Regions from separate parts of the Peribacillus phoenicis genome, predicted to be linked through region 2. Evidence: riboswitches for the same ligand, from Rfam matches in the RefSeq annotation. Region 2 holds a riboswitch; each other region holds the start of a gene.
What was found. Region 2 has a riboswitch for cyclic di-AMP ahead of ABC374_RS27870 (cation:dicarboxylate symporter family transporter). Riboswitches for the same ligand answer to the same signal wherever they lie in the genome.

Region 1 (10,060 bases), on a different contig from region 2:
ATTTTGAAGTGGTGGAAATACGTAAAATGAGGAAAATGGAACAATCGGATGAAACCTTTGGGGTGCAAGGTTTATGGACGGCTTTATTTATGAAATGAGAAGGCGAAAGGGTTTTAAACGGAGGATCTGGGATCAGGTCCTATTTGCGTGGAAATTGTTAACAAAAAATAAAAATGGTAAACTATAACAATACAATAGAATTTTAGGAACGTAGATTTACCAGAATGATAGATGAAGGCTTTTGCTGATCTTTTTTTTAAAAAAAACAGTGGTTGCATGGTTTCAAAAACAGCTGGGAAGGTATATGGAAAGAGGGGCAATTGGGCATCAGAGCATAAGATTTTAAGTATGGAAGAGGTTATCTTCGATGCTTACTTTGTTGATAATATTTCAATACCCTGACAATGCCGTTTTCAGCGTTAGATTTATCGATTGCTTTTTATAAAAAACTAAATAGGAGGAGTTTATGCACGTAAATAAAGAATTATATTCCTTTTTATTGGGTGTGGCAGCACAACTGACTGAGGATTGGTACGCATCATTGAATAAAAGTGATAAGGCGGGTGTTTATAGTTCATCCGATCCCAAAGTGATTAAAAAACTTAAGCAGCAAAATAATGAATTCCATTTACGTTTCTTTCAGGTCTTTGATACAGAGGAGAGGGAATTCTTTAAGCAGCTTGGTGATTGGATTGAAGATATCGGTCAGGATGAGCAGCATTTAAACACACCCATCTATTTTATATTGAGGGAGTTTTTCCGAACGCAAGAGCAATACCTGGATTATATTGACCGGTTTGTGAAATTGCATGGAGATCAATATACACAGGAGGAAATAAACTCCTGGTATCGGATAGTGGTGAAGGTGTTCAGTGAAGTGATGGAGAGGTTTACGGAAGCCAATCATAGATATGCCAATAAAATTATGAAAGCCCAACAGGCAACGATCGATGAATTGAGCACGCCCATCATTTCGCTAAAAGATAACACGGCATTGCTTCCCCTGATAGGCGATATTGACACGGCGAGGGGCATGTCCTTGCTTGAAATCACATTACAAAAGTGCGCTGAAAAAAATGTCACCAGACTTTTCATTGACCTATCTGGCGTTCATGCGATAGACAGCGGATCCGCACACCAGCTGTCTCAATTGATTGAATCCTTACATTTGATCGGAATTCAAACAACCCTTTCAGGACTTCGGCCGGAAATCGCCATGACTGCCGTTAAGCTTCAACTGCCTTTTGATAAAGTGACGATAAAGTCCACTCTTGCCCAAGCGATCAGTACGATAAAATAATACATACATATCCAGGGCACGGGGATGCTCGTTATGAATTTCATCGAGAAGACCTCCATATGGCGGTCTTCTCGTAGTATTAGCATTCAAAATAGGTATCGGGCTACATAAAGCAAGAGCCGGAACCTGCCGGATTATTCAATATTGGCAAAGACGGCCAGATCTTCTTTATTGCCAACCACTAAAAGCATATCTTTTTCATGGATATCCTGATCCGGTGAGGGTGCAATGATAATTTCTCCATTACTCACGATGGCAATGACGCTGATATTATATTTTGCCCGTAAATCAAGCTCCCTGAGGCTTTTTCCCTTCATGCTCATGGGGAGGATGATTTCCTCGATATTGTATTCTTTAGAGAGCTCTATATAGTTCAGCATGTTAGGGGAAAGGAGCTGATTCGCGACCCGTTCCCCCATATCCCTCTCAGGATAGATGACCCAGTCGGCACCGACTTTTGTGAGCACCTGACCGTGATTTTTATTAAGTGCTTTGGCAATGACCTTTTTGATCCCAAGCTCTTTTAAAAGCAAGGTAGTTAAAATGCTCGATTGCATGTCATTTCCGATGGCTACGATGACACAATCGAAATTACGGATTCCGATTGCTTTCAATGTCTCTTCTTCAGTCGTGTCCGCCATGACCGCATGGGTAACGTTCAGTTCCGCATTCTCGACTCTTTCCTCGTTGACATCAATACCCAAAACCTCTTGACCGGCCGTATATAATCTATGGGCCACACTGGTTCCAAATCTGCCTAAACCTATCACGGCGTATTGTCGTTTTCCCATCTTTTACACTCCTCCATTCATTATTAACCAATCATGATTTTCCCTTTTGGCCGGCGGAACGGATCTGGCTTGCGCCTCATGGCGATAGCAAAGGCCAAAGTCAAAGGACCCACCCGGCCTGCAAACATCGTGAAAATGATGAGCATCCGGCCAACCGGTGATAATTCTGGGGTCAAACCCATTGAAAGTCCCACGGTGGCGAAAGCTGAAGTGGCTTCGAACAAAATCATCAAGAAGTCAGTTCCGCTTTCAGTGATGGTCAGCAGAATGGAGATGATTGAAACCACGAATACACCAATGAATGTGACGGATAATGCTTTAAAAATCGTTTCACTCACGATGCGGTGGCGGAACAATACCACATCACCCTTACCTTTGATCTGTGACCAAACCGTTCCGACAAGCGTCGCCAATGTAGTCGTTTTAATCCCGCCGCCAGTCGATCCGGGTGATGCCCCAACGAACATCAAGAAAATGATGAGCAGTAATGTAGGCTGAGTTAAATCAGGGATATTCAGCGTGTTGGAGCCTGCCGTCCGTGGTGATACCGATTGAAATAAAGACGACAGCGTTTTACCCATGAAAGATAAAGGCTGCAATGTCTTTGGGTTATCAAACTCGAATAAAAAGATTAAAACCGCTCCGGCAATCGTAAGGGTCAAGCTAGTCGTCAGAACTATCTTCGTATGTACGGATAAACGATGTGTATTCCGATATTCGTATATTTCATTCATCACGATAAAGCCTATCCCGCCAAACGTGATGAGGAAGGCGACGGTAAGGGTTACGAATGGATCCGATACATAAGGGGTCAAACTCCTGAATTCCCCCATTAAATCAAATCCGGCATTATTGAAATTCGAGATGGAATGAAAAACACCGTAATAGATCGCCTTGCCGATTGGCATGTCAAAAGAAAAGCGAATCGATAAAATAAGTGCACCCATGCCCTCAATGATGGCCGTGAAAATTAAAAGCCGTTTCACTAATCTGACTACACCCGCCATGGATAGATTATTTAAGGACTCCTGCAGAACTAACCTGCCTTTTAAAGAAATCTTTTTGCCTAATAATAAAAAGAAAAACGTCGCAAATGTCATGAACCCTAAGCCGCCTACCTGAATCAATGTTAGGATGACCAACTCACCAAAAGTGGTGAAGGTCGATCCCGTATCCACTACGACCAGTCCTGTTACACATGTAGCTGAAGTCGAGGTGAATAAAGCATCCAGAAAAGAAAGACCATTGCCATTTTCTGTGGAAATCGGCAGGGTCAATAAATAGGCCCCAATAAGTATCAGGATGGCAAAGCCGAGTACAAGTATTTTTGGCGGATCCAATAAAATTTTTGTCATTCTCAAATGATCATCCCTACCCATAAAAAAATTGTGTAAAACTGTATGACATTTCAATCATCAATCTGCTTTTCGAATCTTTTTAAAGGCATAATAAAAAGACCTGCGAAAACATCGAATAGCTGTATTGCCACAAAAAGCGTGCAAAAAAGCTCCCGAAATAGGCGGTCTTATGACCTCCTTCGCTTTAGCCGACGAAGTTAGCTGACGGGTAGGATGGCGAAAGAGCTGATCTCATCCCTTCTGCAAGGCAGAATTAACCCCAAATGATTGGGTCCTCCGTACTCATTTTCCATGAGTTTTGGCCGAAATGCATTAAATTGATAAACGTATTCTACTCCCATCATTTAGCAGTTGTAAACCCCTAAATCGTAAAAAAATATTTCTTTAACAAAACTGAAAATTTACGTTTTATTTACATTTAGAAAACGTATTGACAAATATTAGTTAGCACATTATGATAGGTTCGATTAATCCAATTATGATAACCGGCATCGATGTACTTTATTCAATAGTTTCAAACAAAACATGCTATTGCGAATCAAAATTTGTAACATATATATTATGTTTCTTTTGTAAAAGATAAAGGTAAAAGCAGTACATTATTATTTAAATTCAATACATTTTATTAAAAAGGCGGGCAATTATGGAGAAGACGTTCAATAGATATGTTATTAATGCTACAGGCAAGGGTGGCCAAACATATTTAACACAATGCCAGGATAAAGATGCACTTAGGAAATGGATAGCCGATCATGAGGATCAAATCATCATGAATGAGTTAAGGATAACGGATAAGAAAAAGAATCCGTTTTTAAAATTGTTTTCCCTAAGGTAATTCAACTGAATCCAACATTCATTAGCGGTATTCAATTATGTATTCCTGTGTTCTATCCGGAACGCTGAGCGAAAAATCCATATCTTGTTTTGCTTTTAAACTCATTTATTTTGAATGAGTTTTTTTGCGTTATTTACATTATAAAAACATTAATGTTAAAATTTAGTAGTTAAGTAGGCGTAAAGAGGAGAAAAGTAAATGAAATGACCACTTTCCAAAAGAGCCTTTAACGACAGCCGAGGATAGTTAGGGGGGGCACCGCAAATTGATCTCGTCCCGAGACGCATTGCTGGGGGACCGGGTTTTTTATTGTTCGGTCAAAGGGGGAGAAGCGATGAAATTAAGAAATACATTAGTATCTTGGAAATACCCTTCCATTCTTTTGTGCGGAATAGGAATCTCCAACTTTGGTTCTTGGGTTTATTTCATTGCCCTTAATTTAATCGTTCTGGATATGACTGATTCAGCCTTGGCGGTAGCTGGTCTTTATATCGTTAAACCGATGGCTTCCATATTAACGAATGTGTGGGCAGGCAGCGTGATCGACCGGATAAATAAGCGGAATCTGATGGTGGCACTTGACCTATTTCGCACGGTATTCATAGCATTGCTGCCATTGACTTCTTCTATTTGGGTCATCTATTCCCTTGTCTTCGTGGTCAATATGGCAGGGGCCATGTTCGTAACAACATCAAGGTCGTATATTACAAAATTAATTCCCATTGAACAGAGGAAACGATTTAACTCATTACGAAGCTTAATGGATTCTGGAGCTTTTTTGATTGGACCGGCGCTAGCGGGGATCCTTTTCATGATCGGTACGCCCGTTTTAGCGATTTATATTAACGCGGCTGCCTTATTACTATCCGGTATCATCACCCTATTCATGCCTAATCTTGAAAAGGATCATCCCCTTGAACAATCCAGTCATTACCTGTCTTGGACCATCATGAAAAAGGATTGGGGCATCGTCCTGGACTTCAGCCGGAAATCTTCCTACATCATGCTCATTTATTTCTTATTCAGCTGCATGGTGGTGATGGAAACGGCCATCGATTCCCAAGAAGCGGCGTTTGCCAAGGCCGTGCTCCTTTTGTCGGACAGCGATTACGGATTCCTTGTAAGCATCGCCGGGGCAGGCATCATTGCTGGGGCCATAGTCAATGTCGTATTCATCAGTAAAGTGAAAATCTCGCACATGATCGGTCTTGGATTTTTATTTGTCTCGATAGGTTATATGATCTTTGCCTTTTCGAATTCCTTTTCAATGGCCGCCATCGGTTTTTTCATCATTGCCTTTTCATTGGCTTTTGCCAACACCGGCTTTCAAACCTTTTATCAAAATAATATTCCGGTGGACATCATGGGCAGGGTCGGAAGTGTTTTTGGCTTGTTAGAAGCATTATTGATCATCATATCTACCGCAATTGTTGGTGTTTCAGCTCATTTCATTTCGATTCGGTTCGTGGTGATTTCAGGTTCCATGATCATGTTCGCTTTATCAATTTTATTGTCGATGCTTAGTATGAATACCTCCAAAAGGAGGTATTATTCCGTTGGTGATGTAGAGGTAGAAGCTAAGGAAAAGATGTAATCCGATTTAAAGGCATGTTGATGGAACATGCCTTTAATGAATCGTTCATTGGATGAATGTGCGCAATTGGCTGATGAAGTTCAAGATTTGAAAATGGATTTTCGCCATTTCTTCCGCCGTTTGTTCTTCACAGTTCTCTAGCCACTCAGTAATCACCCCTAAAATCGCCGATGTAAGGAAGGCGTGCATATACATGCGGAATGCTTCTTCTTTAGCTGCTGGATGCAGGCTGATCAAACGCTCCAACAGTACTTCACCGAAAACTCGCTTTATTTTTTTCGCAAAAGAAGGATCGCCCTGATCACCAAGAATGGCCCTTAATGCGTGAGCATGTTCACTGATGAATTGAAAAATCGCTATGAAAGGCGGGTAAAGTTGTTGTTGATGAAGAGCCAAAAAAGCCTCTTTCGGCAAAATGGCAGTAATGCGGGTTTGAAGTTCATGTAACAATTCTTGCTGTAAGTGATCCATCAATTCATATTTATCTGTGTAATGCAAATAGAATGTGCCCCGATTAATGTTGGCTCGCTCTGCAATTTTCTTCACTGATACATGTGAGAACCCCTCTGCTTCAATGAGTGCAATAAAATGATGTTGTATCTGCTTTTTCGTCTTTTGTACCATATCCTCATGAATCGATGCCATGGAATGTCTCCTTCACTAAACATTTTTCCAAATGTGTTGATTGTATTAGACCGACTGCTGCCTTAGAATGATGATACACTCAACACCGTGTTAATTAAAGAGGGAGGATGTGTGTGAATGAAAAATGCGATTTCCATTGAAGGAATGGCTAAGGGTTTTCAGCAGAAGAAGGTCATTCAGCCATTGAGCCTGAATATTGAAAAAAGCGGAATTTTTGGATTATTAGGTCCATCCGGATGCGGAAAGACGACCTTGATTAAAATGATTGTCGGATTGATTAAGCCCGATGCGGGTAAAGTCACGGTTCTGGATCATGAAGTGCCAAATGAAGCATTGTTAATGGATGTCGGCTATATGGCACAGTCCGATGCTTTATATACAGAACTGACGGGAGCTGAAAACCTCGAATTTTTTGCGAAGCTATACCGTTTTTCGAAAAAGGAACGAAGGGAACGCATTCAATATGCAGCTGAAATCGTACAGTTGACGAATGATTTGAACGTACGGGTTGCCCATTATTCAGGGGGAATGAAACGCCGTCTGTCACTTGCGGTTGCACTCATCCAAAATCCGGAGATTCTCATTTTGGATGAACCGACAGTAGGAATAGACCCTTTGCTGAAACAATCGATTTGGCAGGAACTTGAGCGTTTAAGAAATGAAGATGATAAGACGATCATCATCACGACGCATGTGATGGATGAAGCGGAACGATGCGATAAACTGGCGATGCTGCGTGAAGGTGAAATCATCGCGGCAGGAACCCCTGCAGCTTTAAAAGCAAAATTTGCCGTAGAAACGCTAGATGATGTTTTTTTAAGGATTGGAGGCAGCATGAAATGAGAATTGCCTCTCTTGTTACTCGTATTACCCAGCAGATGCGCCGGGATCGAAGGACGCTCGCTTTATTTTTCCTGGCTCCATTGCTCATTTTAACGCTCATGTATTTTATTTTCGATACAGAAGCAAGTGATTTGAAAATCGTTGTTACAGGCAGTGATGAAACGATCGTTAAAGCATTGAAAAAAGCGGATTTTCAAGTAACGGCTGCTAAGGAATTCTCACAGGAAAAGATGATTGAAAAGGATACGGATGGCTGGCTGCATGTTGAAAATGGCAAAATGAAACTCACACTATTGAACGACGAACCGACCCGTGCAAAGGCCGTTCAAATGCAAATGATGCAAGGCTTGCAAGGGAATGAAAAAAACACACCTTCCATTGAGGAGCAATATGTTTACGGAGATGCCAACACGAAGGGTTTTGATACCTTCAGTCCGATGCTCGTCAGCTTTTTTGTTTTCTTCTTTGTATTTTTAATAGCGGGGATTGCGCTTTTGAAGGAGCGTACAAGTGGTACGTTGGAACGGCTGCTTGCCACCCCGATTAAAAGATACGAAATCGTAGCGGGCTATGTGATCGGATATGGCTTATTTGCTCTCGTTCAAACGATAATTGTCGTACTATATGCTGTCAATGTGTTGGACATCGTCCTTGTTGGCTCCATTTGGCTCGTTTTACTGACGAATATACTGGTCGCGCTCGTTGCATTATCGCTCGGTACATTACTATCGAGTTTCGCGACATCTGAATTCCAAATGGTACAATTCATTCCGCTGGTCATCGTGCCGCAAGTCTTCTTTACAGGGATTTTCCCATTGGATGGCATGTCAGACTGGCTCCAAAAAATCGGCAAGATCATGCCTCTCTATTACGCATCTGATGCCATGAACGGCATTATGTACAAAGGCTTCACGTTCAATGAGGTCTTACTGGATCTGCTCATTCTCCTGACCTTTGCCATCGTTTTTATCACCATCAATATCATTAGTTTAAAAAAATACCGTGCACTATAGCTCTTTAAAAAAAGCCGGATTCCTGGAACATGAGGAACCGGCTTTTTTGTTTTCTGGACATACTTTTGAGTTAAAAAGGATATAGATACTTATACCTTTTTGATCATGACCTTTTCATTGTTATAATCTGATTCGCCATTGAATGCAAAGCCGAATTTCCTATACAAATTAAGGGCAGCCTGATTATCTTCGACTATGCTTAAATAGATTTCAGGACAATCATATTCTTCTATTATTCTTTTTATTAAAGCCTCCAACATGATGCTTCCAAGCCCGAAACCCTGATGTGCAGCGTCAATGAAAAAGCGGTCTAACCACACTCTGCCATTTTCGCCTTCCCCAGGGAAAAATCCATACATCGCAAAGCCGACCAAGATATCATCATAATAGAGCCCAACTGGCCTGTAATATTTACATTCCTTAGCGTCTTTTAAACATTGTTCAGTCGTTTCGATGTAAGCCTTTTGCTTTTCGTATATTCGCAATTTCAAAATATCCGTCACATTTTCGTTCGAGACTTCATATATAGTGGTCTTCATCATTTATTTTCCTTCCTCATTTCGCACCTGGTTATCCGCTTTGTTATCATGATATATTAATACCCTAAGGTATATGGTTACCATATAGTCAAGAGGAGAGATCGTAATGCCCGATGGAAATGTAGGCAAATATTTTACTACTGGCGAATTCGCCAAATTATGCAATGTAAAAAAACAAACGCTCATTCATTATGATGAGATTGGGCTTCTTACTCCCGATTTAAAAAACGAAAAGGGCTATCGGTATTACTCTTATCAACAATTTGAAGTTTTTTCGGTCATCACGCTTTTAAAAGAATTCAATATGCCTTTGAAAGAGATCAAATGGTTTCTTACTAACAGGTCACCTATGGAACTAATTGAACTTTTCAAAGAAAAGACCATAGAATTAGAAAAAAAGATAAAGAACCTTCACAGAGTGCAGAAGATCATTGAAACGAAAATATCCCTCACTGAAAAAGCGATTTGTATGGATGACTCTCAAATCACCTTGAAACTTCAGGAGGAAGAACAGCTCTTCCTTAGTGAATCCATCCTGAACTCTTCTGATGCCGTATTCTTAAAATCTACATCTGACTTCATTGATTTCTGTAATGAGAATGAATTTTATACAGGATTCCCTATCGGTGCCATGATTAGTAAAGAAAACATCATCGATGGGAATCATGATGACTATTCATTTTTGTACACGAAAGTCATGGAAAAGCACCCAGCCCACACTTTCTATTCAAAACCTAAGGGACTCTATGTTGTTGCCTATCATAAAGGCAGTTATAAAAATATCTCCGAAACGTACGAAAGAATATTACAATTCATGGAGAGTGAAAACTTGAACCTCAAATCGTTTGCGTACGAAGAATACATCTTGGATGAAGTCGCGGTAAAGGGGTATGAAAATTACCTGACGCAAATCATGGTTGAGGTGGAATGAGATTGGGGGGATTTTACATAGTTCAGGCGAGGACTAAAACATGCGAATGAATCATTCCAAGCAATGCCATTAGCCTTGAAAAAGCTTTTCCTTGACGGTTTTCTAATGACAGGTTAATGCAGTTTGTTGACGGGTTGTTAAAGTTGTCCTAGGATATAAGGATATGAATTGATTTGGTAATAAATAGAAGGGGGAGTTATATGTCTCTAAA
Region 2 (10,060 bases):
TAATCGTTTTTTCTTCATCTGCAGGCATGAAGCTGACACCGATGCTTGGGATCAGGAATAAGCTGCCGACCAATAATACAATGGCTGTACCGAAAGTGATTATCTTATGGTTTAACGACCAATCCAGTGCTTTTCGGTAGAATGCTGATAGTTTGCTTGGTTTTTCTTCATGTGATTTTAATTCTTTTTTGGATAGTCCCTTTTTAAATAAAGAGTCTGCCATTGCCGGAACAAGAGTGATGGCGATTATTAATGAAGCGACCAATGCGAACACCATTGTTAAGGCGAATGGCATGAATAGTTCCCCGACAGGTCCTGTAACGCTGGCTAAAGGCAGGTATACGGCTACAGTAACGATTGTCGATGAAAGGATAGGGATGAACATTTCCTTAGTGGCTGATCGTATTAATTCGCCGCCTTTTAATTGTTCTCCTTTTAAAGCCATTCTTCTATAAATATTTTCAATGACGACAATGGAGTCATCGACGACTCGGCCAATGGCAACCGTCATGGCTCCAAGTGTCATGACATTCAATGAAATATCCATTTGTTTGAGCACCAAAAGTGCGGCTAACAGGGATAATGGAATCGAAATGACGGAAATGAGAGTCGTTTTAAAGTTCCTAAGGAACAGCATGATAACAATGACGGCAAACAGACAGCCGAAGAGTGCCTTGCTGATCATGGTTTCAACAGAATCTTTAATCGGTTTAGCTTGATCAAGCGTAGTGTGTACACTTACGCCTTTAAACTCTTCTTTGAAATTAGATGCTACTTCGTTTACTTCGTCTACGATTGCAACTGTATCGGCATCAGGCGATCTTGTAACCTGGATTCCAATCGATTCGCTACCGTTTGTTCTTGAAATCGATTCAGCCTTACCGGTGATTTTAACATCGGCAATGTCTGATAATTTGACATTTTGCAGTTGGGCAGGACCTGTTGCCATATCAGGAGTTGATTGATTGGTTTCCGATCCGGTTTGTGCTGGCGTTCCTGTTTGAGAGCCGCCGGTTAAAGGTATCTTTATATTTTTCAGGTCTTTTAATGTGGAGATGTTTCCATCCACAACGATCGTTTTTTCTTTATCATCAAAGTTATATATGCCAAGCGGCATGTTGACGTTTGCGGCCTGGATAACCTTCTTTACGGTTTCTTCATCGAGCCCGTATTGAGCCATCTTTTCCTCATCGAATACAAGGCTGCCTTCATTTACTTGTTGTCCGGAAATTGATACGGATGTCACGCCGTCAATCCCTTCAAGTTTAGGCACCAACACCTCTTCGACGTTTTTTGTAAGAGCTGGTAAATCAGAACCCTTATCTGTTACACTGAGGGCGACGACAGGAAAAGCGTTTAATTCTAATTTAGAGACGCTTGGGGCATCCACACCCTCAGGCAGTTCTAATTTCTCTAAAGCTTCTTTCACTTCTTTTACAGCGTCGTCCATATCCGTATCATAATCATATTGTAATTGGACGGAAGAGGCATTAGCCATGGACGAAGAACTGACTAATTCTACTCCTGGCAAATTTGTTACTTTCTGCTCAATCTGGTCCGTGAGTTTATCTGCTACTTCTTCAGGTGCAGCTCCAGGATATACAGTGGAGATGCTTATTAAAGGAGTCGAGATGCTTGGAATGGTTTCTTGTTTCATGTTTAAACCTGAGTATAAACCAGCTGCAACGATGATGATCGTAAGCAACCAAATTGCCAATTTATTCTTTAATGAAAATTTAATTATTGAATTCAAGCTTGTACCCTCCATACATAAAATTGTGACTAATCGGTCACAAGCTCAAATATATAGTATATGGATTATGATTGCAACAGATAATATTCGTTAGCGTTAACGTTGTGATTTCAAGGGTTTTGGGATACAATTTGGAAGATGTGACCCACTGGTCACCAACGGATAATTTTAAGAGATAGGATGAATTTGATGAAAGAAAAAAATAAGATGATCATAGATAAATCTGTAGAACTTTTCGCGGAGAAAGGCTATCATGCCACTTCCGTTCAGGAAATTGCTGAAAAATGTGGGATAGCAAAGGGGTTTTTTTATAATCATTTTAAGTCGAAGGAAGAATTACTGGTCTCCATTTTTAAATTTTATTATGAAGCGTTGACGGACTCATTGCTTGATCTTGAACTGGATGCTTCGTTGTCCAGTAAAGACAAGTTCATGAGGCAAATCACTGTTCACATTGAGCATATGACGGGAAATACCAACTTGATTCAAATGATGATGCAGGAACAAATGGTCCATATCAGCAAAGAACTAGATAGATTTTTACATTATATCCATGAAGAGGGCTTGATTTGGTTCAAGCGTAAAATCACTGAGTTATACCCGGGACTTTCGGCTGATCTTTTGCCGGATTGCACCATAATTTTGGATTCCCTTTTCAAAGGATATATCGGAATATTGATCAGGAAACAAAATGCTTTCGATGTGGAATTGTTACCTAGCTTCATATTGAACCGGATGGATTCAATTATCGCAAGCCTGCAGAACATGGAAGATCCATTATTGAAACAATTTCCCCTACCAGGATGCTCGATGCGGGATATGAGCCCAAAAGAGGAAATCCATTCGATCATCGTCAGGATGCTGGAAGTGGAAACACGTAAAGAAGAGGGCATGGATACACGTAAAAATACGGAAGCTTTAAAGGCGATCCAGGAAGAATTTTCAAAAGTTAGGCCAAGCCCCATCATCTTGGAAAGTCTTTTGTTATTTTTGGAAAAAAATGATAAAAGAAGTCCCTTGTCTTCAAAACTTATCTTAATGATGAAGGATTATTTGACAAGTTTATGAAGGCTTATCAGAAAGGGGCGTATAGCCTCTTTTTTTCATGATTCTTAATGAGTTTTAAAAGCGAGGGTTTAGGAAAAGGTAAAAGTGATGGGAAGAAAACAATTCTTTCTATAATATGGAGGCAAAATCATGCGATGGAAAAAGGGAATGCTGATTTATAATGAAAATGCCGGTAATGATAAACTCGAAAGGAATCTTGAGGGTTGTCTTCCAATAATAGCTCCGCATATTGATGAGTTTCTCATTATGAAAACGAAGGAAAAAGGCGATGCATGCCGTTTTTGCTTGGAATATGGTGAAGCCATGGATGTAGTTTTCGTTTTAGGAGGAGATGGAACGGTACATGAGTGTGTAAATGGCCTTTCGCCGCTTCCGAGGCGGCCGCTGTTTGGGGTTTTACCTGGAGGGACTTGCAATGACTTCTCCAGAACATTAAAGATTCCTCAAAATGTTCGTCAAGCTGCAGAAGCATTAGTGAATGGCAAGGTTCGTTCAATTGATATTGGCCAGGCCAACAACGATTATTTTTCTAATTTTTGGGGAGTAGGGCTTATTTCAGATGCATCAAGCAATATTGATGAGCAGGAAAAAAACAGGTTTGGAAAGATAGGATATTTATTAAGTGCTGTCAGGACGATTGGCGAGAATGCTCCCTTTTCCTATAAACTAAAATATGATGGGAATGTTATTGAAGGGGAAGCAGTTATGATTTTGGTTTTGAATGGTTGTTTTATCGGCACCAATTTATTGCCCTTTCCCATGATCAGTCCAGATGATGGACTCTTCGGCGTTGCCATCTTGGAAAATGCAAGCCTTGGTGCATTTTTAGAAATAATAGCGATGAAGCGTTCATGGACGCAAAATATGATCTCTGACTCTGGGGTGAATTATTTACAAGCCGATACCCTGACCATTGAAACCAAGAGGCCGCTTGATGTGGATATGGATGGAGAGAACTATAGACGAACTCCTGCACGCATTAAAGTCCTTGCCCAACATTTGTCAGTATTAACTCCAAATTAATATGGCGGATTAAATTTGAATGGGAATGATTATGTGTTTTTTTTGTATATTCATTCCTTATTTCTGCAATTGTTTCCAAAATAAGATAAAATATATGAAGATATATCAATTTTTGCAGGAGGTCCACATATGGTGTACCAGGTCAGATTAATAAAGGGCCTTTTAGAGCCTCATCGGAGTCGTTATCAGCTTCAAAATGCAGAGGCAGTCACAAAGCTTGGATTGAAATTACTATTTTTATATTTTCTTAGTCTTATAGTATTCGCCATTGGGGGATATTTTGGCATTGGTTCAGAATCATTTTCCAAAGAAATCACGAATATGAGTGCCGAAGAATTCGAAGGAGCAAAGTTGCTGATTTTGAGCGGCAACATAATAACAGGCATAATCGACCCTTCCATATACATATTTTTATCAGCTCTATTCTTTTGGATCGTTACAGATATCCCATATATAAAATTAGTCATCGTTCAAATGATTCTTTTTGTCTTGCAATTAGTGGAAAAAATATTTCTGATTCCTCTATTCGTTTTAATGGATATAGGCAGCGATGCCAATCCTTTTTCGTTGGGGATCATCAGTCAGTATTTTCTCAGAAGTGATTATTTCATTCATTTTTTCAGCGAAATCACCATTTTTCAATTTCTTATTATTGCTTTGCAATATTTTTATTTAAAGGAGTTTTCAGAACGAAATAATTATTTGGTCCTTTTAATGATTGTTCTATTCTATCTGGCCACATGGTTTGTTAAAGCCTTTTTAGCATACATCCAAGTTGGCGTATTTGTATAAGGCGGGTGAAATGAATGAGCGGGAAATGGAAAATGGCGGCGGTCTCCATTGCGTCGGTAGTGTTAATAACCGTTAATTTATACCTTATTGAAAAAAAAGAAAGCAAAGTGGAACGAACTGTTTTCGTTGAAAACTGGACAAAGGTAAAAAAAGATACAATTACGGATACTATTCAAACAAATGGGGTAATTAAACCTGTAGAAGAGTATGATATCTATTTTGACACCAAGAAAAATGATTTTAAGAAATTCCTTGTTAAAGAAGGCGATGCGATTACGGCTGGCTCCTCGTTGTTTGAGTATACGACGACTGAACTTGATGCTCTTAAAGCGAATTTAGAAGCGGAGAAAACGGAAGCTGAGGGAGAAATTGCAGGGATTGAGGAATTCATAGGGAAGTTGAGGTCTTATCAAGGGAACCTGACCAGTAACCCTGATAAAGCAGCCATTGATGAATCGGTGGAAAAAAACTTGAAAATTGATATAACAACAAGTTCCTCAGATCTTATTAAAAGTAACATTGAGCAAGAAATGTACAAGCAGGAGCTGGAAAAAAACAGCTTGAATGAAAAAGTGAAAATGCTTGACGCTAAATTAAGTTCAATTGAGGGTCAGTCCGGTGCGATCATGTCGACGAGTGAGGCTGATGGTGTAGTTAAAAATATCAATAAAAACCTGAATAATCCCATTATATCCATTGTTTCGACAAATATGGCAATTGAAGGGGATTTCACCGAAGAGGAAATGAAAAAGGCTGAAGTGGGCATGACTATAAAAGCAAGTTCCTCTGATTCAAAAACGGCATTGAAAGGGAAGATAGGCCGCATCCATTCCTATCCCGCTGAAGAGCCGTCATTAAAAAAAGATAACAGATTTCCATTTCAGGCACTAATCGAATCGGAAGGTGAAGAAACGGAAGCTTTGTTGGTGGGATCCAAAGTGAACCTTACTGTAATAACCAATGAGAAAGCAGGTGTCCTCTCCATTCCTATAGAGGCGGTACAATACCATAAACAGCCTTATGTTTACAAATTGACTAAAAAAGGCTATGTGGATAAACATTACATTACAAAAGGGCTTAAGGCTGAAGGGATGCAAGAAATCATAAAGGGACCGTCGGTGGGTGACGTCATTCTAATGGAGCCGGATGTGGCGAAGAACCATTCTTATTTTATTACCCCGATCCAATTTGAAAAAGTGAAAGCGGCAACTTATAAAAAATTCACCTCTAGGGAAAAAGTAAGATTTCTGTTGCTTGGCTTTTTGGAAAAATAACCGCTTCTTACATCAAGAGAGGTGATGTCAAATTAGTTCTTAATTATATATCAATATAACTTATGTGATTAAAAATCGGGAAGAGTAATTATAGATACAATAGTCTTTAATGCAGAATATTCAGACATATTTAAAGATTTTTTCTAGAACTAATGCGAATTAATATTTACAGATTATCATTTTTAGTATAATATTTTATTATAAGTTAACTCGCTTAATCTTATTCCAAGAACGGGGGACCCATTTTTGTGGATTTTATCCGCTAGGGGTGAATTCAGAAATGAAAGGGCATTTGTGTTTCCAATTCCTAACCCGACAGCTAACCTCGTCAGCGTCTTTAAGGGAACATGTGTGAATATTCACGCCAATAAGAAATCGACACATGAAGTGTCTTTTTTTTCGGCGTAAAGACAGAGTTTTTCAAAAAAAGAAAAATTACTTTCTTTTTATTAGTATCTTGTTTCCCTTACCGAGACAAAAATGTTTTTGCATCAAAGACTTTATGGAAGGTGAGGAAAGTAAATGAAGAAATTCAAATTAAGTTTAGCTAGCCAAATTTTCATTGGTTTAATTCTAGGGATTATCGTTGGTGCCATTTTTTATGGTAATGAGTCGGCCCAAAGCTTTTTACAGCCATTCGGAGACATTTTCCTACGAATGATTAAAATGATCGTAGTGCCGATCATCGTATCCAGCCTTATCGTTGCAGTTGCCGGTGTAGGTGATTTGAAAGCGGTAGGTAAACTAGGTGCTAAATCATTATCATACTTTGTTGTCGTAACTATGATAGCGATTGCTGTTGGTTTAATTTCAGCGAATATTATCCAGCCTGGTGCTGGTGTGAATATGGATAAACTGGAACAAACTGATATCTCCACATATGTTGATACAGCAGAAACTAAGCAGCATGAATCGTTCGTAGATACACTTGTACACATCGTACCATCCAATCCAGTTAAAGCAATGGTAGAAGGCGATATGCTAGCGATCATTTTCTTCTCCGTGTTGTTTGGACTTAGTATTGCGGCCATCGGTGAAAAAGGTAAACCAGTATTCCGTTTCTTCCAAGGTGTAGCTGAAGGAATGTTCTACCTGACTAACATGGTCATGAAATTCGCTCCTATCGGTGTATTTGCATTAATCGGTGTGACTATCTCCAAGTTCGGTTTGGAATCTTTAATTCCGTTAGGAAAGTTAGCGCTTTCTGTTTACGGAACAATGATTTTCTTTGTAATTGTCATCCTGGGTCTTATTGCAAAATTTGTAGGATTCAATATCTTTACATTGATTAAACTTCTAAAAGAAGAATTGATTCTTGCTTTCTCTACTGCAAGTTCTGAAGCGGTTCTTCCGAAAATCATGGAAAAAATGGAGAAAGCGGGATGTCCGAAACATATTGCTACATTTGTTATCCCGACTGGATACTCTTTTAACCTTGATGGTTCTACATTATACCAAGCGTTAGCAGCTATCTTCATCGCTCAAATGTACGGAATCGATTTAAGCGTGTATGAGCAAGTTACGCTGATGCTAGTGTTAATGATCACATCCAAAGGGATTGCTGGTGTACCAGGTGTATCTTTCGTAGTTCTTTTAGCGACATTGGGAACTGTCGGTATTCCTATTGAAGGTCTAGCATTTATTGCCGGTATCGACCGTATTCTTGATATGGGACGTACAGTAGTAAACGTTATCGGTAATTCACTTGCGGCAATCGTTATCTCTAAATGGGAAGGTCAATTCAACCCTCCTTCCAAAAAAGAATTAGAACAAGTTTCTTAATACAAAAAATCCAGAGTGACATTTCACTCTGGATTTTTTTTGAATTAAAAAGTTCTTCCTTATTTTTGGACGATCCAGAAGCGGCAATCGGAAGAGAAAGCGATGACATCATCGTTTTCATGGAATAATTCACTTCGATAAAAGCTTTCGATGACTGTAAACCGTGCTTCCTCCAGGCACTCATGGACTTCAAGTTTAGTTGGGATATGGAGGTAAGTATCTTCCTGAAGCGTCTTTCCGGATGTGAAAATATCCCCAAATTCATAAAGCCTCTCATCTTGTTTACCAACACACCAAATCATTTCCTCTTGCTCCCAAAAGTTCAGGTAATTTTCGTTTTTATCACGGTCATGTGTTGTGAAAATGAAGAGTCCTTCAGGTTTTAAAATACGGTTGATTTCTTTTAAAGCCAATGTGCGGTTTTTTCGCTGGGGAATTTGCATTAAACCATTAAAAGCGAAGATTGCTTTATCGAATGATGTGTCGTTGAAAGGGAGGTCGGTTGCATCGCCAAGGATAAAGGGTATGTCCAGGTTATATTCATGCCCAATTTTTTCGGCTTCATTAAGCATGGCAGGAGTCAGGTCGATTCCCGTTAGATTTTGGAATCCTTTTTTATATAGAGCGAAGGTGGTTCTTCCTGTACCGCATCCGATATCAAGGATTGCATCTTCCCGATTTAAATATTTTTCGAATGCATAATCCTCTGATTGCCACAAACCTAATTTTTTAGTTGCATCAGCATAAACGGAAGCGGCTCCATGAAAAGAATTAATGATAAAACCTTTTTCAATTTTATCCATGATTTAATCTTCATTCTTACTATAATATGGATATTTCTAGTTTGTCGAGTGTGTTCCTTAACATATTGGTTAATATGGAGTACATGTTTCGCATTATTCACATGGTGCTGATGATGATTAATATTGGGGGTTATATAACTTACGTGAAAACCCAAAAGTTTGGTAAAATAACATTATTGATTAAGAGCTCGGAGGGGGTCAGGTTATGAAGAATGATAGCAATGATATCTTATATATGTATATGCAGGCTTCCGAACGGTTTGTCCTTTTCAATGGACTCAATTTTCGTGAATTCGTCTATTCGCTGCCATATACCTTGGATTCCATCTTATTATTGAAACATGAATTCAATGGCGGGGAATACAATTTGAATGTCCTGCTAGAGAGTGCTTCATCTGAAGATATTGCGAAGCTAGTTAAAGAAAATGTCCGGGCATATGGAGATTTCTGTTGGATCGATTTTGAAGAAAGAGAAGGGTTGGATGAATTGGATGGAAGGGAAATAGCGGAACTATTATATTTAGGGCACGCAAAAACTCATCTGGATCCTCCGTTTTTCCGTAAATTGAATAATCAATTTGTGTACCTTGCCCAGGATGATGGCTGGTTCAATAAAATTTATTTTCGTTCTCTTTCGACATATTATAAGATGTTAGGAGGCCTGATTCCACTAAAGCTGGAGCTTTTAAAAGTAGAGAGGACTTGGCTTGGAATCAGAAAGAAAAGAGAGCTGACGGCGATTCCGGCAGAAATCATTTCTTCCTTGGCTCATATCCTGGCAGAGGGGCTCGTTTTTTCCTTTCGGCATGTTAAGTATACAAGAACGAAAATTGAGATACCGGCATGGGTCGTAGGGGATTATTTAAACATGGATGAAATGCATGATGACTTTTCAGGTAAAGATATTAAAGAGCCGGATGCCTTTATTATCTTCAATCGAAAAGAAAGGGTATGGGAAAGCGTTATTAAAAATACATCATTCTCCTGATTATCCAAACTTCCGAGGTTCGTGGAATGGATTATTTGGCACCTTTGAATTTTTTTAGGTGTAAGACTTACCATCTCATGCATAAAAGATAAGAGAGGGCGACGCACAGGATGTGCTAGCACAGGAGTTGCCACAGGATGTGGCGGTTTTAACCTGCGTTCCGCTTATGGTAATCATTGGAAAAGCGCCAATGATGGAAGTTTCGCTTTACCCCGCATTAACAGGCTGTAAGGAAAGCGGTGGCAAATGTAATGAAAAAGAAATGTGGTGGGCCAACAGCCTGTAAACGTTCGATTGCGACGCACAGGATGTGCTAGCACAGGAGTTGCCACAGGATGTGGCGGTTTTAACCTGTGTTCCGCTTATGGTAATCATTGGAGAAGCATCAATGATGGAAGTTTCGCTTTAACCATTTTAGTGTAAAGTGATACAATGAACATGGTTAAAAGAATATTGGAGGGTAATAACTCATGAAAACTAAACTTGGTTTGCTTTATGGTGGAAAATCTGCGGAGCATGAGGTTTCTATGCAGACGGCTTTAGCGGTCATTAAAGCTCTCGATTTAGCAAAGTTTGA
Region 3 (10,060 bases), on a different contig from region 2:
TGGTCGACGTTCAAATTGTTCTAGCACTAAAAAGACTGTAGGCAAACTTGATTTTCATCGAGTTTGCCTACAGTCTGAAGTCCCTATTAAAGTCAGGGGGGGATAATATTTTTATTTTTTTTGTTTGACAATAAAAGAAAGAAGGATAAATATCACTAACGTGACAAGACATACTGTGGTCCCAATGATGTTTTGCTTATTAAAGAGAAATGCCAAAAAGATAATGCTTAATGCCGTGATGGCTAATATAGTTGAATATGGGTACCATTTTACCCGGAATCCTGGTTTGCCAATGTATTGCTTACGCAGCTTCAATTGCGCGGAACAAATACTGATCCATAATAATAAAACCGTGAATCCAGGAATGGCCATAAGGTAGCTTAAAATCAGGTCGGGATACAAATAGGATAAAAACACACCAGCCAATATGCATAATGTAGTTAATAATATACCATTAAGCGGAATACCCTTTTTCGTTGTTTTTAAAAATGCCTTGGGCGCTTCCCCGTTCTGGGAAAGAGTGAACAGTGTCCTTGAGGTAGCGTATATACCTGAATTTGCAGCGGATAAGACAGCTGTTAACAGAACGAAATTCATGATATCGGCGGCTCCGGGAAGACCCGATAAGCTGAAAACCTGAACGAAAGGACTTACTTCAGTGCTTACTTGATTCCAAGGTATTACCCCGCAAATAATAAGTATCGGCAAGACATAGAAAAGAATCACCCGCCATACTGTTCCTTTAATGATTTTTGGTATGACTCGCTGACTATCTTTTGTTTCCGTGACGGCTACACCAATTAATTCTGCACCCCCATATGAAAACATTACCACTAAAAGTGCACTTAACATTCCGTCAATTCCTTGGGGGAAAAAACCACCATGTTCCGTGTAATTAGAAAATGAAGCGGAACTAGGAAAAAGTCCTAGCATGATCAAAGCTCCTAAAATAATAAAGGCAATTAAGGTTATTATTTTAATTCCTGCAAACCAAAATTCGAGTTCTCCATAGTATTTTACTTGAAACAAATTAATTCCTATTATTACTGAAGCGCAAAGTATGCTTAACAGCCATAATGGTACTGTAGGAAACCAATATTGTAGAAAACTGCCGGCTGCGACTATTTCTACAATGATCACGATAATCCAATTGAACCAATAGAGCCATCCGACAATGAAGGATAGTTGAAACCCAAAAGCTTTATTAATGAGATGCTGTACATTCAAATTTGGAAAAGCGGTTGCCATCTCCCCTAATGCGGCCATTACAATAAATAACAATAGCCCCCCTATTAAATAAGCTATTACAACACTTGGACCTGCCATATTTAATGTATCGGAACTCCCCTTAAAAATCCCGGTTCCTATCATTCCGGCTAAAGCAATGAACTGGACATGCCTCGGCAATAGGCCCTTTTTTAAATCTTGATGAGTCTTCTCCATTTTATTCATGCCTTTCCTTTTAATAAAATAGTCTATCAGTAAAACTAGGAAGTTCTTCTATTATTGAACGCTTTCACGTGCTAAAGTACTATATTAATATATCATGAATCGGAAAAATGTCAATTTAGGCAGGTAAACTGGAATAGATTTCTAATCAGCAAAGGTGGAATAGTTTTTATTATCTTAATATATTTGGATTTTATGAAATGAATCAAAGGAAAAAAACTGATAGGTGATTTTTTAGGGCTGGAATCGAATTTAATTTAACGAATAGTGCTAGGCAATTCTGCATTCTTTAAAATACATATTGAAAGGAGAGAAAAATAATTCTGTTTAATTCCATTATTAATGGCATTTGTTTGGTAGTGAATATGATGATGTAATAAGTTCAAGTCCTTCAATAAAAATGGATAAGGAAATGTTTCATATAGATGGCGGTTTTGGAATTGGCGGACGCTTCTTCTTTATAGCATTTTGTTTATCCTATTAGTGATTGTTGGAGCCAGCATTTGCGGCTGCGGGGGCAAGGGGTAAGGAACATACTGCAGAATAACAAAAAACCGACCATTTAAGGTCGGTTTTTCTTTTAATATAAGGTACGAAGCGGGAGAAGCTAACGAGACTATCCGTTTTCATATAAAAAGGGGAGAGGGGGCGGCTGTAGGTATTCGGTTTCTTGTATTGGTTCAATTTCGCTTAGAAATTCCAAATAACCGGTATATACCTGCGAGGCCATCCCTAAATAGTGCAATTCAGTGTGGATGATTCCCTTCCGTGGTGAATGGAGCATATACATTTTTTCATCCCTCCTTTCTAAAAGAATAGGCCACTCAGTCTTAGGCGTTAATCGAACCAATACGAATGTTATGTTTATATGAGATCATTCTTTTTACTTCAAAAATTGGATGCGCCAGGTTCGAAGGCTTCTGCATCTCTTTCTTCTATCACCATGTGCAGTCCACTCTTGGGTCTGAGTGTAAGGGATGGAAGGGGGGGTACTTCATGATGGTCAGGTGCAAGCTTTATCCTATACCGCTTTGCAATGCAGGCCAGGACAAATACAGCTTCCATCATGGCAAAATGATTGCCGATACAAACCCGCGGTCCTCCGCCAAATGGAAAGTAAGCGAACGCAGGCAGGCTTCTTATGAAGTTATTTTCAAATCGCTCAGGAATAAATGAATCCGGTTGATCAAAATACTCTGGATCATGCTGCATCACATAAGAATTTATTAGAATCATATCGCCTTTTTTAAAGCGATATCCTCCTATTACGACATCCTCCGTCACATCACGGGATAAGATATACAGTGGCGGGTACAGGCGAAGTGTTTCATGAATGATATTTTGAGTGTATGGTAATTTCATGAAGTCTTCAGGCTTGGGGGTCCCGTGACCGATTATGCTATTCACTTCACTGAAAAGCTTGGCTTGAATTTCTGGATGCTTCGAAATTGCGTACATTGCCCAGGAAAGAGCATTTGCTGTCGTTTCATGACCGGCAAGGAAAATAGTCATTAATTCATCACGGACCTGATGGCCTGTCATACCCAATCCGTCGTCGGCATCACGGGCGTCCATCAGGATCCCAAGCATGTCTTCATGTTTTACTGTGTCGTTCTTCCGTTTTTCAATAATGCCCTAAATCACTTTATCAAGTCTTTGTATCGCCTTTTTATATTCACGGTTGATTTTGGTGGGTACCCATAATGGCATACGGAAAATCTTTCTCATCCTTTTGACTGTAATTCTTAAAGCGGTTTCCAACGGTTTTCCAACAATTTCATACCAATCCTTGAATTCCATGCTGAACATCGTCTTGCTGATTATCCCGAGAGTGATGTCACATCATCAGCGTGGCTCAATGTGGTTTTTCCCCTTTCTTTAAAATAATTACATGTAATCATTCTATGAGGATCAGCTAAATTGGTTTGGACAAGTCGTTAAAGAAAGGGCGGATAATTCTATGAAGAAAAAAAGCTACTTAAGTTAGCCATAAAAAAACCTCTGGCTGAATAGAGCCAGAGGTTTTCAGGAAAGCATAAGATTTAATGATGTGGGATTTAACTTCTTTCTTCATCGTCCCCATGTTGGAAACGATCATTTTTTTCATTAATGGGCCCGCCAAATTCTGCATTGATTTCCTTAACCACTTGATCTAAGAATTCATCTGATATTATTGGATTATTAGTTTTTTTATGCATGTACAATCCTTTCTGGATATAGTTGTTTGGATAAATAATGAAGGATACGTTATCAACATAACCTCACTTTTAATAAATTATTCTATCTTTGTCCAACATTTTCACTTGCATTTACATTTCATGGAAGCATTAATAAAGACAGTTATATTTAGCTTAGAGATTATGGTACGTGGAAATGTTACCATCAAAGGGTTGAATCCAATGTGGAAATAGCCCAATCACCTCTAGGCAATTGGGCGTGGGTTATATACTTGATTAAGGGAACAGCAGCCTTAAATATGATATTAGCTGATCACGAAGTTCAGGTCGTTTCATGGCGAAATCTATTGAAGCTTGAAGGAAGCCGAATTTATCGCCGACGTCATATCGATTTCCTTCGATGATATACGAGTATAATGGTTCCTTTTCTAACAAAAGGTCTAAAGCTTCGGTAAGCTGGATCTCCCCCTTCCGATCGGGCTGTACGGTTTCAAGGATTTCAAAAATCTCAGGTGATAAAATATATCGGCCAATAATCGCCTGTGTTGAAGGTGCATCCTCCACTTTAGGCTTTTCCACTAAGTTTCTTACCAGAAATAAATCCTCATATCGTTCTTGGAAATTTACGATCCCATACTTGGAGACATCGGCAGGTGACACTTCCTTACATCCGATAATGCTCGCTTGAACCTTGTTATACCGCTCCATTAACTGCTTCAAAGCTGGAACCTGGCTATCCACGATATCATCCCCTAACAGGACGGCAAAAGGTTCGTCTCCGATAAATGTTTTGGCACATAATACTGCGTGGCCCAGACCTAAAGGTTCCTTTTGTCTTACATAGTGGATATCCACCATGTTGGAAATGTTCTCCACGATCTTAAGCAGCTCATTTTGACCTTTCATTTGCAGAAGCATTTCTAGTTCAATGGATTTATCGAAATGATCTTCAATGGCACGTTTGTTTTTACCCGTAACGATGATAATATCTGTAATCCCTGATTGAACCGCTTCCTCGATAATATATTGAATGGTCGGCTTATCGACAATCGGCAGCATTTCCTTTGGTTGAGCTTTCGTAGCAGGTAAAAATCGTGTTCCTAAACCGGCTGCTGGAATCACCGCTTTCTTTATCATAGCCCAGCCCCTTTTTAAGGTTCTTTTATACGCTTTTTGTTCTACCCTTCATTTTATGTGGCCATTGGTTGACCTATATCAAAAAAGGTTAAAATAAATCCCTGAAAAAGAATAGATTTACCTTTGAAGCAAATATTATGGATATATGAATTTGGTCAAGAGGTGTATATTTTGCCAATTGAAAAACAAGAGAGAAAACAAATCCTTTTTGCCTTACTCGTCATTGTTTTATATCTTTCTCCTTTATTCATCCTTGGAGAAAATGCGCATATTCGCGTACATGATAATTTGGATTCCAACCTTGCCTGGTATAAAGTCCTTTCAGAAAGCGGTGAGTTATTCGGTGCGATAGACGCCAAAATTCCCCAGATCATGAATGGACTTCCCCGAAATGCCTTTGGCAGTGAGTTCAGTATTATCGTTTGGCTTCATTCACTTTTTCCGACAATGGTTGCATATGCAATAAGCCAGGCATTAACAAGATTTATTGCATTCTTTGGTATGTATATCCTATTAAAGAAACATTTGGTTACAGGAAGCCAATCAGGTTGGATAAGGGTTGGAACATCCTTGGCCTTTGCCCTTACCCCATTTTGGCCATCGGGAATGCTCAGTACACTTGGGATGCCGCTTGCACTTTGGGCTTTTTTGAATATTCGCAGCAAGGATCATTCGTGGAAGAATTATTTGGTCCTTACACTTTTACCGCTTTATTCAAGCATCGTGCTTGGTTTTTTCTTTTTTCTTGTTGCAATGGGCTTTCTTTGGCTAACGGATGTGATCAGGAGAAAAGGGTGGAATATAACGTTCCTTCTTTCGATCGTGTACATGACCTTCATTTTTGGCTTGGTGGAGTATCGTTTGGTGTCTTCATTCATTTTTGATTCGGAGCCAAATAGTAGAGATGAATATTTTCACGCTAGGCTGCCGCTCGATTGGGTCATACAGCTTACTTTCAAAAATTTCGTTCTTGGACATACGCATGTCATGACTGTACATGCGCTTATCATCCTGCCGATAACAGTCTTTGCCCTTTATATCATTCTGACCAAAAAACTGTGGAGACAGGAAAAGGTATATGTTTTTTTATTCGGCTTGAATTTTATGCTCTCAGCGTGGTACGCATTTTGGTTTTATAAAGGATGGCTTCCTTTGACGGAAAGGTTTCACACCTTGGATACTTTTAATTTTGCCAGATTTCACTTTTTAAGGCCGATGGTGATTTACTTGGGGTTTGCCCTCGCGATAAAAATCATTTGGGAACACAGCGACTATGCTAAGAAAACCCTTTCTATTTTCATCGCCGTTCAAATTATGATTTTAATGGGTTTCAATGAAGAAATCACTCACAATAAAAAACCATCTTTCAAAGAGTTCTATTCAGAAAGCCTTTTTCAAGAAATAAAAGATCATATTGACCGTCCACAGGAAGAGTATCGTGTTGCTAGCATTGGGCTGCATCCTGCAATCGCACAATTTAATGGATTTTACACGCTCGATAGCTATAACAATTTCTATCCGCTTTCTTACAAACATCAATTTCGTCAAATAATTGAAAACGAATTGGCTAAGAATAAAAACATCAAAATCTACTTTGATGAATGGGGAGGACGTTGTTACCTATTTACCGATGAGCTTGGGAAGCATTATATGTTCAAGAAAGGCTCGAAGAAAGAGCTGGAAAATTTGGACCTTAAAATGGATGCGTTTAAAGGATTAGGCGGCAAGTATATATTTTCTTCCATCCCAATCAACAACGCGAAGGAAAACGGATTGGTGCTAGATAAGGTTTTCACGGAAAAAGGAAGCGTATGGAAAATTTATTTATACAGAGTCATGTGAAAAGGGGGGAATTGAATGAATTCACCGATAGTAACGATTGTTGTACCTTGTTATAACGAAGAAAGCGTTTTGCATGATACCATTTCCCAGCTTTGTGGATTGATGAGGGGATTAGTCGAAGAAAACGTTGTTTCTGGTCAAAGTAAAATTCTGCTGGTTGATGATGGAAGCAAAGATCAAACTTGGAAGATCATTTATAAGGAAACGATCAATAATGAATTTGTTCGCGGGCTAAAGCTTTCCCGGAATGCAGGACATCAAAATGCACTCCTGGCAGGTTTGTTTACAGCCAAAGAAGCCTCGGATTGTGTGATTTCCATTGATGCAGATTTACAGGATGATATTCAAGTCATCCCTGAATTCATTCGGAAATTCAATGAAGGATGTGAAATCGTATATGGTGTCCGCCAGAAAAGGGACCTTGATTCTTTTTTTAAGCGAACCTCTGCAACTGGTTTTTATAAATTGATGAACAAGATGGGGGTTAACCTTGTCTATAATCATGCCGATTTCCGGCTAATGAGCAAAAGGTCAATCGCGGAGTTGGAACGATTTGATGAAACGAATCTATTTTTACGGGGGATTGTTCCGCTCATTGGGTTTAAGACGGACTCTGTTTATTATGACCGAAAAGAAAGATTGGCTGGGGAAACGAAATATCCATTTAAGAAGATGGTTGCTTTTGCGCTTGATGGCATTACTTCCTTTTCGGTTACACCGATCCGGCTTGTATTATGGCTAGGATGTTTTTCCTTTTTCATTAGCTTACTCTTTGGGTCTTACTTTTTATGGTTAAAGTTTTATGGACAGACCGAAACTGGTTGGACCTCATTAATCACCTCCATATGGTTGATCGGCGGACTGCAGTTGATTGCTGTCGGCTTGATTGGGGAATATATCGGTAAAATCTATAATGAATCTAAACGCCGGCCTAAATATATTGTTGATCTGGATTTATTTAATCCGCTCGATTTAACAAAACGGGAGCAACTAGACAATGAACGGAACAGTATTGAAAAACTATCTAAAACACACTAACTCCTTTATCCGCTTTTTATTGGTTGGAATAGTCAATACAGCGGTTGGACTTTCCATCATGCTTTTTCTTATGAATGTTCTTGAATTATCTTACTGGGTCTCCACCTTTTTCGGCAATGGCACGGGAGCTGTAACGAGTTTTCTTTTGAACAGGACTTTTACTTTTAAAAGCGATATAGAATGGCGGCGAGGAGTTGCCCGTTTCTTTTGCGTCATCCTGATTTGCTATTCCGCCGCTTATTCTATAGGCCAAGCCATTGCAGAATCACTGGAAGGATCCGTTTCTTTATCCATACAACAAAATGTGGCTGTGCTGATAGGAACAATCTGTTATACAGTACTTAACTATCTTGGCCAGAAATACTTTGTCTTTAAAAAAAGCAATTTGAGACCAATTCAAGAAGGAAGGAACTAATAGGGTGGATCAGTTGAATAATGCCCCCGATTGGACGGGAATTAATGACTATCCAAGCTGGGGCAGATCTGTTTAATTTCGCCTCGCCATCTCCATGTGGCTGATCATTTTACCCTTTCGGACCACCTTTTGTTCATTGACTCCTTGATTATTTTCTTTTTAACCGTTTATTTACCTCTTATCCTTCCTTCAAATCCATGAGTTTGGAAGACTTATGTTCTATACGTCAAGAACAAAACCTCACTTACATATAATATTTTATTTTTAAGCAAAATTTTCATTTACATTTCCATTTCACGGGAGTATGATAATCAACAGTTTCATATTTCTAAATCGCTTAAACCTTATGGTGCGGGGGACCCGTTATTGGGATTGTTTACAATCCAAGGGGTGAATCCTTTTTAAAAGGTAGGGCTACTCTTAGGTCCGAATCCGACAGCTAACCTCGTAAGCGTTATATGAGAAGGAAGGTGGAGCTTGTTAGACAAAAAAATTAATGTCTACAGGTCTATTTAGCTATGACTTGTAGGCATTTTTGTGTTTCGTCTTGTTTTTTGCTACAGCTGGGCAACATAAACTTATAAATTAACTATGGTGGTGAATTCTTGATGTTATCTTCTATAAAAAGGTTCTTGATAGGGAGACCTTTAAAGTCAAATGCACTTGGTGAACAAAAGCTTAACAAAACAAAGGCTTTGGCGATATTATCTTCTGATGCTTTGTCTTCGGTTGCATATGGACCGGAGCAAATATTGATCGTTCTGATCACGGTCGGTGCTGCAGCATTCTGGTATTCAATCCCTATCGCGATCGGGGTATTGATCTTGTTAACTGCTTTGATTTTGTCCTATAGACAAATCATTTTCGCTTATCCGCATGGCGGGGGGGCATATGTAGTTTCAAAAAACAATTTAGGTGTCAATCCAGGGCTGATAGCCGGAGGATCTTTGCTGGTCGATTATATATTAACTGTGGCTGTTAGTGTTTCTGCAGGTACGGATGCAATCACGTCCGCTTTTCCCGGCCTGCATTCATATAATGTGGTCATAGCCATCATTTTCGTGATTCTACTTACAATCCTGAACCTTCGGGGGGTTACGGAGTCGGCCTCTGTTTTGGCCTATCCGGTGTACCTATTCGTTTTAGCATTGTTCATCTTGATTGGTGTTGGAATTTACAAGATTTTGACGGGAGGAGTTTCACCGGAATTGCACGCATCAATCGGGACTCCGGTCGCGGGCATCAGTTTATTTATACTGCTAAGGGCATTTGCATCAGGAAGCTCCGCATTGACAGGAGTCGAAGCGATTTCCAATGCAATCCCGAACTTTAAAGATCCAGCCCCGAATAATGCTGCGAAAACATTAATAGCGATGGGTTCATTGCTAGCTGTATTATTTTCGGGAATTGTATTCTTAGCCTATTATCTAAGCATTGTTCCGAGCGCAGAGGTAACGGTCGTCTCCCAGATTGCGGAAGAGATCTTTGGACGGAATTTCATGTATTTCTTCATTCAAGGTACGACTGCCTTGATCTTGATACTTGCGGCCAATACTGGCTATTCGGCTTTCCCTCTGCTTGCGGTGAATCTGGCAAAGGATAAATTCATACCAAGGGCGTTTACGATTAGAGGGGACCGATTAGGGTATTCCAATGGAATCATCATACTAGGACTTGCATCCATCATTTTAATAGTCGCATTTAAAGGACATACAGAAAATCTCATTCCGCTTTATGCGGTAGGGGTATTCATTCCATTTACGTTGTCCCAGACTGGGATGATTGTTAAATGGATTCGCGAAAAGCCAAAAGGCTGGATGATGAAACTAACCATTAATTCAATTGGTGCCATGATTAGCTTTATCGTCACGATGATATTCTTTTTAACCAAATTTACTCAGGTTTGGCCTGTTTTGATTTTTTTACCTATCATCATTTTAATTTTTCATCGAATTAGAAAGCATTATGAAGCAGTTGGTGACCAACTAAGGATTACAACATG

Region 1: another riboswitch for cyclic di-AMP. It lies ahead of ABC374_RS01620 (TrkH family potassium uptake protein); the one in region 2 lies ahead of ABC374_RS27870 (cation:dicarboxylate symporter family transporter).
Region 3: another riboswitch for cyclic di-AMP. It lies ahead of ABC374_RS20545 (APC family permease); the one in region 2 lies ahead of ABC374_RS27870 (cation:dicarboxylate symporter family transporter).

The regions. Positions count from the first base shown of each region.
Region 1 is NZ_JBDFMF010000001.1:329,021-339,080, forward strand. It holds gene ABC374_RS01605 (class I SAM-dependent methyltransferase) at 1-98, shown strand, start outside; gene ABC374_RS01610 (STAS domain-containing protein) at 467-1,300, shown strand; gene ABC374_RS01615 (potassium channel family protein) at 1,435-2,091, opposite strand; gene ABC374_RS01620 (TrkH family potassium uptake protein) at 2,115-3,446, opposite strand; cyclic di-AMP (ydaO/yuaA leader) riboswitch at 3,621-3,763, opposite strand; gene ABC374_RS01625 (hypothetical protein) at 4,093-4,284, shown strand; gene ABC374_RS01630 (MFS transporter) at 4,619-5,878, shown strand; gene ABC374_RS01635 (TetR/AcrR family transcriptional regulator) at 5,924-6,523, opposite strand; gene ABC374_RS01640 (ABC transporter ATP-binding protein) at 6,641-7,366, shown strand; gene ABC374_RS01645 (ABC transporter permease) at 7,363-8,379, shown strand; gene ABC374_RS01650 (GNAT family N-acetyltransferase) at 8,469-8,918, opposite strand; gene ABC374_RS01655 (MerR family transcriptional regulator) at 9,025-9,849, shown strand; gene ABC374_RS01660 (VanZ family protein) at 10,050-10,060, shown strand, end outside.
Region 2 is NZ_JBDFMF010000004.1:141,739-151,798, reverse strand. It holds gene ABC374_RS27895 (efflux RND transporter permease subunit) at 1-1,753, opposite strand, end outside; gene ABC374_RS27890 (TetR/AcrR family transcriptional regulator) at 1,943-2,821, shown strand; gene ABC374_RS27885 (diacylglycerol/lipid kinase family protein) at 2,951-3,844, shown strand; gene ABC374_RS27880 (hypothetical protein) at 3,974-4,636, shown strand; gene ABC374_RS27875 (efflux RND transporter periplasmic adaptor subunit) at 4,651-5,910, shown strand; cyclic di-AMP (ydaO/yuaA leader) riboswitch at 6,112-6,259, shown strand; gene ABC374_RS27870 (cation:dicarboxylate symporter family transporter) at 6,433-7,692, shown strand; gene ABC374_RS27865 (class I SAM-dependent methyltransferase) at 7,752-8,495, opposite strand; gene ABC374_RS27860 (hypothetical protein) at 8,701-9,483, shown strand; gene ABC374_RS27855 (hypothetical protein) at 9,623-9,769, shown strand; gene ABC374_RS27850 (D-alanine--D-alanine ligase) at 9,954-10,060, shown strand, end outside.
Region 3 is NZ_JBDFMF010000001.1:4,180,002-4,190,061, reverse strand. It holds gene ABC374_RS20585 (amino acid permease) at 112-1,443, opposite strand; gene ABC374_RS20580 (YjcZ family sporulation protein) at 1,915-1,977, shown strand; gene ABC374_RS20575 (cytochrome P450) at 2,338-3,078, opposite strand; gene ABC374_RS20570 (bacitracin ABC transporter ATP-binding protein) at 3,507-3,647, opposite strand; gene galU (UTP--glucose-1-phosphate uridylyltransferase GalU) at 3,903-4,763, opposite strand; gene ABC374_RS20560 (DUF6044 family protein) at 4,935-6,605, shown strand; gene ABC374_RS20555 (glycosyltransferase family 2 protein) at 6,621-7,643, shown strand; gene ABC374_RS20550 (GtrA family protein) at 7,603-8,058, shown strand; cyclic di-AMP (ydaO/yuaA leader) riboswitch at 8,383-8,528, shown strand; gene ABC374_RS20545 (APC family permease) at 8,667-10,060, shown strand, end outside.